Linked DNA regions of Dyadobacter chenhuakuii. The protein of the gene in region 2 binds, or shares a complex with, the protein of the main gene of each other region. Links are inferred from orthologs where the notes say so. Each region holds a gene or a part of one and is shown on either strand. Other genes may lie near its edges.

Region 1 (3,126 bases), 5.2 Mb from region 2 along the record:
CCTCGGCCGTTGCCGCACCGCCCGGCGTTGCCCGCGGCGTAAGCTCGGATTTTCCGCGGATGGTTTCTTTTGTATAATCAAATGCATTCCAAAGGCGTGTCGTATGCGTACCCACAGCCACAACAGCGGCGAAAGCAAGACCAGCCAAAACCAATGTAAGATCTTTAACTAACCCCTTTTTGATATAGGAAACACTCTCTATAATAACCAATATAATGATCCCGATCCCAAGATAATAGGTGATCTGAACGTGGTTAGCGTAAAGCTCCAGGGATAGAAAAAGGCCTGTTAATGCGGCTCCCGCCAGCCAGTTTTTCCTGAAAGCCAGGATCACACCTGCCAGAACACCCGGCGCGTACATGATCGCGATCACCTGAGAAACGTGCCCCGCTTCGAGATTAATAACATTGAATGCTGAAAAAGCGAAAGCAACGCCACCGATTGCGGCCAGCCAGCTCCCGGCCCCCAGCACCAGAAAAAGAATATATGCACTCACCATGCCAATAAGGAAATAATTGGCTGGCGCGGGCAGAAGCCGGTTAATAGCCTGCCCGAGCTTGGTGGAAACGCTCGTGGGATAATCGGCGGCAACGAGGTAAGCAGGCATTCCTGAGAACATCCCGTTGGTCCAGCCAGACCATACGCCGGTTTGTTTTTTATAATCCAAAACTTCCCGTGCAGCTCCCTTGGCCTGGACATCATCCTGCGCAGTGAGTTTTTTGCCCTGTAAAACAGGAGAAACGTACGCGATGGAAAGAATCATAAATCCAACAACCGCTACAAGATGCGGCCAGGCACGCTGCCATGAAATCAAATTTTTCATTCGTTAATGCATATTAAATTTCTATTAACAGCCGCAAATATATAAGTAATGATATATGTTTGAGGTGTAAAATTCGAATCTTCATCCGGCATTTTTTTAACAGAATTCGGAATCAGGTCGTATATTTTAAGAAAATACCGGATAAATTTGCGGAAATTGTGCCTTTAAGATTTTAAAGGAGCTGAACAGAGAACGAAAGAAGTAACCCGAAATTAAATGAAAAGAATTGGAGTATTTACCTCAGGAGGAGATGCCCCGGGTATGAACGCCTGCATTAGGGCGGTGGTGCGCGGAGCTTGCTACCATGGGATCGAAGTTTATGGAATAAGACGAGGATATAGCGGAATGATTGCCGGTGATCTCTATAAAATGGAGTCCCACTCGGTTAGCAATATAGTACAAAGAGGAGGAACGATCCTCAAATCGGCGAGAAGCAAGGAGTTCATGACGCCGGAAGGACGGAAAACTGCATATGATAACCTTCAGGCAGCTGGCATCGAAGGACTGGTTGCGATCGGCGGAAACGGAACATTCACGGGTGCGATGATCTTTGGCAACGAATACGGCATTCCAACCGTGGGCGCGCCGGGAACGATCGACAACGACTTGTACGGAACCGACTATACGATTGGATTCGATACGGCTGTAAATACGGCATTAGACGCGATCGACAGGATACGCGACACAGCGAGCTCGCACGACCGGATATTTTTTATTGAAGTAATGGGCCGCGACTCAGGTTACATTGCCGTGCAGTCCGGAATTGCAGGCGGTGCGGAACTGGTAATGGTGCCGGAAGTCCTTACGCCGATCTCCGAAGTGGTCGAAACTTTAAAACAAGGTTGGAGCCGTTCTAAATCTTCTTCAATCATTATTGTAGCGGAAGGTGACGACGAAGGAAGCGCACAGGAAGTGGCAGAAAAGATCAAAGGCCAGGTGGATGAGAATGCGGATATCCGCGTAACCACATTGGGTCACACGCAACGCGGAGGTCCTCCATCTGCTTATGACCGTATTTTGGCGAGCCGTCTGGGCCTTGGCGCTCTGGAAGGTTTGATTGGCGGACAAAAGAATGTAATGGCAGGGATTATCAACAATGACCTGGTTTACACGCCTTTTGAAGACACAATCCGCCTTCCCAAGCCTATTAATGAAGATTTGTTGAGAATGGTAAAAATATTGAGTGTGTAACTGAGATGGCAGATCAGGTGTAACCCACCAATTTGTAAACAACATTCCCTATCCATTCATGCCAAAGCATGCTGAAAGCGGCGATCGCGCCGGGATCAGGGATCAGGAAATCCTGCAACCTTAGTTGATAATACACACCATAGAAGTCGGCCGGAAAAGTGGCAGCCTGAATGCCTACTTTATTAAAACATCCGGCCGACCGGCGCATATGGAATGCTGAGGTGATCAGCACATATTTACCGGAAGGAAATTTTTGTTTTAAAATTGAAGCTGAAAACTTCGCATTCTCTCGCGTATTTCGGGCCTTTTCTTCAAATATAATGTCTTCGACCGGCACGCCCCATTTCACCATTAATCTGGCAGCAAGCCTGGTTTCCCCTTTTCCTAAAAATATCCGCTGATCCGAGCTTGTTCCGGTGATCAGGATTTTTTTGATTTTACCTGTCTTATAAAGCAGAAAGGTCTGCAAAACCCGGTCGCCCCGCTTCCCCAGAACGGGATGGTCCTCATCCGGGTGATTGGAATCCATCAAACCGCCCGAAAGTAAAACCCCTACATCATAGACTTCATGGATATCGCGCAAGTTAACCTGCCTGGGTTCCCACCAGTTCAGCGCGGCGTTAACCAGAAAAGTATTTGAGATGAGATACAGCACCACAAAAGCAGATATAGCGGCTGTTTTTCTTGCCTTGCGTCGGCTGGTAAACAAGCTGTAAAGCAGCAAAAAGAACACAATGCTTAGCGGCATTGCCACAAAATCTATTGCTTTGGACAGAAAATAAAACATTTGGATAAGATGCTGATAGAAGTTATCGTTTTGAAGTTAATTTTGTGGCCTGCGCAGAATTTGATCCAGCCAAATATAACATTCATAAGCTAACAACTTTTACCTTGATGAAAAAATACAACCGCACTTTACTTCTTATCCTGGTGCTTTTTGCAGCTTCCCAAACGGCTTTTTCACAAGGCTATCGCATTCAGGCAACCATTAAAGGACTTGCGGATTCGTCACTGGTAATCGGGCATTACAGCCGGAACAACACCACTTTCGTCCCAAAAGACACAGCGAAGGCTGATGCGACGGGAAAAGTAGTTTTTGAAGGAAAAACAGA
Region 2 (3,115 bases):
TGATAAGGAAATAAGAGTTTTGGTTGACAGCATTATTAAGGCCAAAAAAATGGAAAGGAGCATCGAGCGCATCATTGAGCATAAGTTGACCGACCTTGAGAAAAAACTCGAGTTCCTGATCAACATTAAAGAGAAACTAAACTGGTCAATATCAGAGCTGCAACGCGAAAATGCGGAACTGCGTGCATCGAATAACCAACTCAAGGAAGAAGCAAAAGAAATAAAGAAAAAATACACTAGTTTGGAAAAAGACTTTAATAAGTCTAAAAGTTTCGCTAAAATTGTCACTAGTAAACTGACACCAACAAGCGGAATCGCCGAACTGAAAGACTCAGTTGAAAGATATATACAAGAGATCGATAAGTGCATAGAATTGCTTGAAGATACCTTATGAAAAAAAATAACATACCCAATCCGGACGTTTCTGTCTTTATAAAACTGCTGGACAGGGGTTTCAAACTGAGCGTTCCGGCGGATCAGGAGAAATTCTACAGGGATGGGTATGAGGTGTTCATGCAACGCGTGCAGCAGCATAAATTAAAGGGAAAAGTTTACGGTGACATTGAAGCAATTGCACTTACTTCTATTGAATGCCTTGTAGCATTACAACGGAACCAGGAGCAAATGGACAATTTGGTGATGGCTTTTAAAAACAGGGTAGAAAAGCTTGATGAAACCATTACCAGCGCAATAGAAAGCTAAAAGCTCAACACCACAAAACCTTTATTTTATACGGATTACTCTTTATCTTCTTTCAATACTTCCACCTTCGGCATTTTCACGCGGTTTAGTCGGTAAAACCAACTATATATAACCTTACTGAAATGTCAAATTCATTAATTTTCATCCTTGTCCTGTCCGACATTATCGCCATTGGTGTGGGGATTTTCGCAGGAAAATTCATTTTTCAGAGGTCGTTTGACCAGAAAGAAAAGGAAGCGCAGGAGCGCGCAGCCGAAATTCTCCGTAATGCCGAAAGTGCTGCTGAAAACATAAAGAAAGACCGAATCCTTGAAGCCAAGGAAAAATACCTGAGACTTAAAGGTGAGTTTGAAGAGGATGCCAACAAGAAACGCGTGATCCTTCAAACCAACGAACAGAAATTAAAACAACGCGAGCAAAGCCTTAACCAGACCATTGAGGCAAACAAGCGCCGTGAAAACGAGCTGGAAGCGCTGAAAACAAACTTGAACTCGCAACTCGAAACGGCCACGAAACGCCGCGAAGAAGCAGAAAAGTCACTTGCACAACAGGTTACCCAATTAGAAAAAATCGCGAACCTTACCGCTGATCAGGCGCGTGAGCAGTTGATAGACGCATTAAAAGCAGAGGCTGATACAAGGGCCGGATCGTATGTAAAAAGTGCGATGGAAGAAGCCCGCCTTACTGCCACCAAAGAAGCTAAAAAGATCGTTATCGAGACCATCCAGCGCACGGCTGCTGAACATGCGATTGAAAACTGCGTTTCTGTTTTCAACATTGAAAACGACGATATTAAAGGAAAGATCATCGGCCGGGAGGGACGTAACATTCGTGCCCTGGAAGCTGCAACGGGCGTTGAGATCATTGTAGACGATACCCCGGAAGCGATTGTCATCTCCGGATTTGACCCTGTAAGGAGAGAAATTGCCAGACTTTCGCTGCACCGCCTGGTTCAGGACGGAAGGATCCACCCGGCCAGAATTGAAGAAGTTGTTGCCAAAACACGCAAGAACATTGACGATGAAATAGTTGAGATCGGCGAAAGGACTGTAATCGACATGGGCATTCACGGACTTCACCCTGAGCTTGTTAAAATGATCGGCCGCATGCGTTTCCGGTCTTCTTACGGACAAAACCTGCTGCAACATTCACGTGAAGTGGCAAAGCTATGCGCTACGATGGCTTCCGAGCTGGGTTTGAATACGAAACTGGCGAAAAGAGCCGGTCTGCTGCATGATATTGGTAAAGTCTGGCCGGAAGAATCCGACCTTCCACACGCAATATTAGGGATGGAGCTTGCCAAGAAATACAAAGAAAACCCTGAGGTGTGCAACGCCATTGGTGCCCACCACGACGAAATTGAAATGACAAGCATCCTTTCCCCGATCATTCAGGTGTGTGATGCGATTTCAGGATCTCGCCCGGGAGCACGCAGGGAAATGATGGAGTCTTACATTCAAAGGCTGCGTGATCTTGAAAACATGGCATTGTCGTTTGACGGTGTTGAAAAATGTTATGCGATCCAGGCCGGCCGCGAGCTGCGCGTGATCATTGATGCAGATAATGTTTCGGATGAAAAGGCAGGGATGCTTTCTTTTGATATTTCACAAAAAATTGAAAAAGAAATGCAGTATCCCGGACAAATTAAAATTACAGTAATCCGTGAGATGCGTTCAGTAGCGTATGCGCGTTAATCAGCCAAAAATACATGAGTTACTCACTTCTTAGTAGTTCAGAGCTGTTGGATATCCAAACGCTTGGTGAACTGAAAAAAGCAGGTTATCAATCCCGTTCCATTAAACAGGAACTGCGTGACAACCTGATCGTTAAGATTAAAAGCAAAGAAAATATTTTTCCCGGCATCTGGGGTTATGAGGAAACGGTCATTCCCGACGTGGAACGTGCCATCCTTTCGATGCACAACATTAACTTCCTGGGGTTACGCGGGCAAGCCAAGACGCGTATTGCCAGAATGATGATCAGTCTTCTGGATGAATACATCCCGTATGTAAAGGATTCGGAGCTGCATGACGATCCATTGGAGCCATTATCCCGTTTTGCAAAAGACGCTATTGAAGAATATGGCGACCAGACAGAAATTGCCTGGCTGCACAGAAGCGAGCGTTATACCGAGAAGCTGGCAACGCCGGACGTCTCTGTGGCCGACCTTATCGGTGATGTGGACCCTATCAAGGCCGCAACATTGAAATTGCCTTATTCGGACGAAAGGGTGATCCACTTCGGGCTTATTCCCCGTTCACATCGCGGCATTTTCGTGATTAACGAGCTTCCCGATTTACAGGCCAGGATCCAGGTTGCACTTTTCAATATTTTGCAGGAAGGCGACATTCAGATCCGTGGGTTCAAATTGCGTTTGCCGCTGGATATCCAGTTTGTTTTCACTGCCAACCCG
Region 3 (3,088 bases), 1.6 Mb from region 2 along the record:
AGATTTGGCAAAAGGGCGCTTATTCAATCATAGTAAAATTATATTTTTATTTCAGGCCGAAAATCGTAATTTTGCGTCCTTATTTACAGCAGGGTGCTGTGAAAAGTCCAAAAATAATTAATCTGTTGTTACAATTATGTATTTAACCGCGGAAAAGAAGACCGAGATCTTCGAATCAAAAGGTTTCAAGAAAGAAGGCGGAGACACTGGATCTGCTGAATCACAAATTGCTTTATTTACGTATCGTATCAATTATTTGAACGAGCACTTAAAAACGCACAAAAAAGATAACGATACAAGACTTGGTCTACTTAAAATGGTAGGTAAGCGCCGTAGATTGTTGGATTATCTGTACAAAAAGGACATTAACCGCTACCGTGCGATTATTGCCGAACTGAACATACGTAAGTAATTTAGAATCAGGGAACTTCATCTACATGAAAGTTCCCTGATTTTTTGCGGAATTAACAAATTTGGAACGTCAGGATGGCGTTTCGCAGCTACAAAAAACAATATTTTATGCTCTTTAATATAGTTACCAAGACTATACCCTTGCCAGACGGAAGGGAAATCACCATTGAAACAGGGAAATTAGCAAAGCAGGCCGACGGTTCGGTTGTAGTTCGTTTGGGCAACACCATGTTGCTGGCGACAGTTGTAGCTAATAAAGATATTAAAGAAGGTCTTGACTTCTTGCCATTATCAGTTGACTATCAAGAAAAATTCGCATCTGCGGGACGTATTCCCGGAAGCTTCCAGCGTCGTGAAGGCAAGTTGTCTGATCCCGAGGTTTTGACAAGCCGCCTGGTGGACCGCGTTTTGCGTCCGTTGTTCCCGGATGATTACCACGCAGAAGTTCAGGTTAACCTTATGCTGATGTCGGCTGATGCAACTGCATTGCCTGATGCATTGGCAGCTTTGGCAGCTTCTGCTGCACTTGCCGCCTCCGATATTCCTTTCGGCGGACCGGTTTCAGAAGTTCGCGTTGCGAAAATTGATGGCCAGTATGTTGTTAACCCGGGTTCAGTGGAACTGGAACGTGCAACATTGGAGCTGATGGTAGGCGCAACCTACAATGACATCGCGATGGTGGAAGGTGAAATGAGCGAAGTGTCGGAGGAAGAGGTTGTGGAAGCATTGAAAGTAGCTCACGAGGTTATCAAGCAGCAATGTCTTGCTTTGAAAGAGTTCGAAGCGGCAGTTGGCAAAACAGAAAAGAGAGAATATGTAGGCGATGCAGCAGACGAAGCGCTTGAAGCTCGTTTGAGAACATTTGCATACGATAAAATATATAAGGTAACCCAGCTGGGCTCTACAAACAAAACTGTTAGAAAAGAAGGTTTCAAAGCAGTTTGGGAAGAGTTCATTGCTTCGGTTCCTGAGGATGAAGAAGGTTTTGACAAATCCCTGGCAAAACGTTATTTCAATGACCTGGTGTGGGAAGCATCACGCCGCCTGGTTTTGGATGAAAGGATCCGTCTTGACGGCCGTAAATTGGATGAAGTTCGTCCTATCGCTTCTGAAATCGACTTCTTGCCAAATGCTCACGGTTCTGCCTTGTTTACAAGAGGAGAAACGCAGTCATTGACAACGGTAACATTGGGTACGAAAAATGATGAGCAGATTGTTGATACGCCGATGAAATACGGTTACAGCAAGTTCATGCTGCATTACAACTTCCCTGGATTTTCAACCGGTGAAGTGAAACCAAACCGTGGTCCTGGCCGTCGTGAGGTAGGTCATGGTAACCTGGCTTTGCGTGCATTGAAAAAAGTATTGCCCGTTGCTGAGGACAATCCATACACAATCCGTATCGTATCCGATATTCTTGAATCAAATGGTTCGTCTTCGATGGCGACGGTTTGCGCTGGTTCTCTTGCGTTGATGGATTCAGGTTTGAAGATTAAAGCACCGGTTTCCGGAATTGCTATGGGTCTTATTTCAGACGAGAAAACAGGCAAATATGCGGTTCTTTCGGACATTTTAGGTGACGAAGATCACCTGGGCGATATGGACTTCAAGGTAACCGGAACTGAAAAAGGAATTACGGCTTGCCAGATGGATATGAAAGTAAACGGACTTTCGTATGAAGTTTTAACAGAGGCGCTGATGCAGGCAAAAGCAGGCAGATTGCACATTCTGGGTGAAATGAACAAGACGATGACGGAAAGCCGTGCCGATCTGAAACCACATACACCACGTGCTGTCGTGATCAAGATCGACCGTGAAATGATTGGTGCCGTAATCGGGCCTGGCGGTAAGGTTGTTCAGGATATCCAGAAAGAATCCGGCGCTACGGTTTCTATCGAGGAAAAAGATGGAGCAGGATTTGTAAGTATATTCTCTGCCGATAAGACTTCGATGGATAAGGCGGTTGCCCGTATCAAAGGAATTATCCTGGTGCCGGAAATCGGAGAGATTTATTCTGGTAAAGTGAAATCAATCATGCCGTTTGGTGCGTTTGTTGAATTCTTGCCAGGAAAAGACGGCTTGCTTCACATATCCGAAATCAAATGGGAACGTCTTGAAAAAATGGACGGTGTTCTTGAGGTAGGAGAGGAAGTTCAGGTTAAATTGGTAGAAATCGATAAGAAAACTGGTAAGTATCGTCTGTCACGGAAAGTATTGCTGCCGAAGCCAGAGAACAAAAATGATTAAAATAGTGTTTTTGGAAACAGGGGCAATATTTAATGTCGTTATATATAAAAATAATAAAAGATAGATGAGACAGCTAAAGATCAGTAAGCAAATTACCAACCGTGAGAGTCAGTCGTTAGACAAGTATTTGCAAGAAATCGGGAAGGTGGATTTGTTGACGCCGGACGAGGAAGTGACGTTAGCTCAGAAAATTAGGGATGGTGATCAGCTTGCATTGGAAAGACTTACCAAGGCGAATCTTCGCTTTGTAGTGTCTGTTGCCAAGCAATATCAAAATCAGGGCTTGTCATTGGGCGACTTGATTAATGAAGGTAACTTAGGTTTGATTAAAGCTGCTCAGCGTTTTGACGAAACAAGAGGTTTTAAATTCATTTCTTATGCAGTTTGGTGGATTCGCCAATCTATTCTGCAAGCGCTTGCTGAGCAGTCC

The links.
Region 1: rny (region 2) and pfkA share a complex: the UniProt entries of both Bacillus subtilis proteins name them as parts of the possible RNA degradosome complex. The link is inferred for Dyadobacter chenhuakuii from one-to-one orthologs.
Region 3: rny (region 2) and pnp share a complex: the UniProt entries of both Bacillus subtilis proteins name them as parts of the possible RNA degradosome complex. The link is inferred for Dyadobacter chenhuakuii from one-to-one orthologs.

Annotation. Positions count from the first base shown.
Region 1 is NZ_CP098805.1:5,236,531-5,239,656, reverse strand. Bases 61-3,026 are described here. They hold pfkA (6-phosphofructokinase), read left to right. Parts: upstream 61-1,039; coding sequence 1,040-2,014; downstream 2,015-3,026. Other genes in these bases: NFI80_RS21890 (TlpA family protein disulfide reductase), read left to right, coding at 2,909-3,026; NFI80_RS21895 (YdcF family protein), read right to left, coding at 2,028-2,801; NFI80_RS21905 (YfhO family protein), read right to left, coding at 61-823. Also shown: more of NFI80_RS21905, read right to left, coding at 1-60; more of NFI80_RS21890, read left to right, coding at 3,027-3,126. UniProt on the Bacillus subtilis protein: Catalyzes the phosphorylation of D-fructose 6-phosphate to fructose 1,6-bisphosphate by ATP, the first committing step of glycolysis.
Region 2 is NZ_CP098805.1:6,790-9,904, reverse strand. Bases 156-3,110 are described here. They hold rny (ribonuclease Y), read left to right. Parts: upstream 156-824; coding sequence 825-2,396; downstream 2,397-3,110. Other genes in these bases: NFI80_RS00030 (P-loop NTPase family protein), read left to right, coding at 2,411-3,110; zapA (cell division protein ZapA), read left to right, coding at 391-702; NFI80_RS00045 (hypothetical protein), read left to right, coding at 156-394. Also shown: pheT (phenylalanine--tRNA ligase subunit beta), read left to right, coding at 1-14; more of NFI80_RS00045, read left to right, coding at 50-155; more of NFI80_RS00030, read left to right, coding at 3,111-3,115. UniProt on the Bacillus subtilis protein: Endoribonuclease that initiates mRNA decay. Initiates the decay of all SAM-dependent riboswitches, such as yitJ riboswitch. Involved in processing of the gapA operon mRNA, it cleaves between cggR and gapA.
Region 3 is NZ_CP098805.1:1,562,230-1,565,317, reverse strand. The notes cover bases 161-3,088. They hold pnp (polyribonucleotide nucleotidyltransferase), read left to right. Parts: upstream 161-519; coding sequence 520-2,658; downstream 2,659-3,088. Other genes in these bases: NFI80_RS06575 (sigma-70 family RNA polymerase sigma factor), read left to right, coding at 2,723-3,088; rpsO (30S ribosomal protein S15), read left to right, coding at 161-412. Also shown: NFI80_RS06590 (LptF/LptG family permease), read left to right, coding at 1-33; more of rpsO, read left to right, coding at 137-160. UniProt on the Bacillus subtilis protein: Involved in mRNA degradation. Catalyzes the phosphorolysis of single-stranded polyribonucleotides processively in the 3'- to 5'-direction. Necessary for competence development in Bacillus subtilis.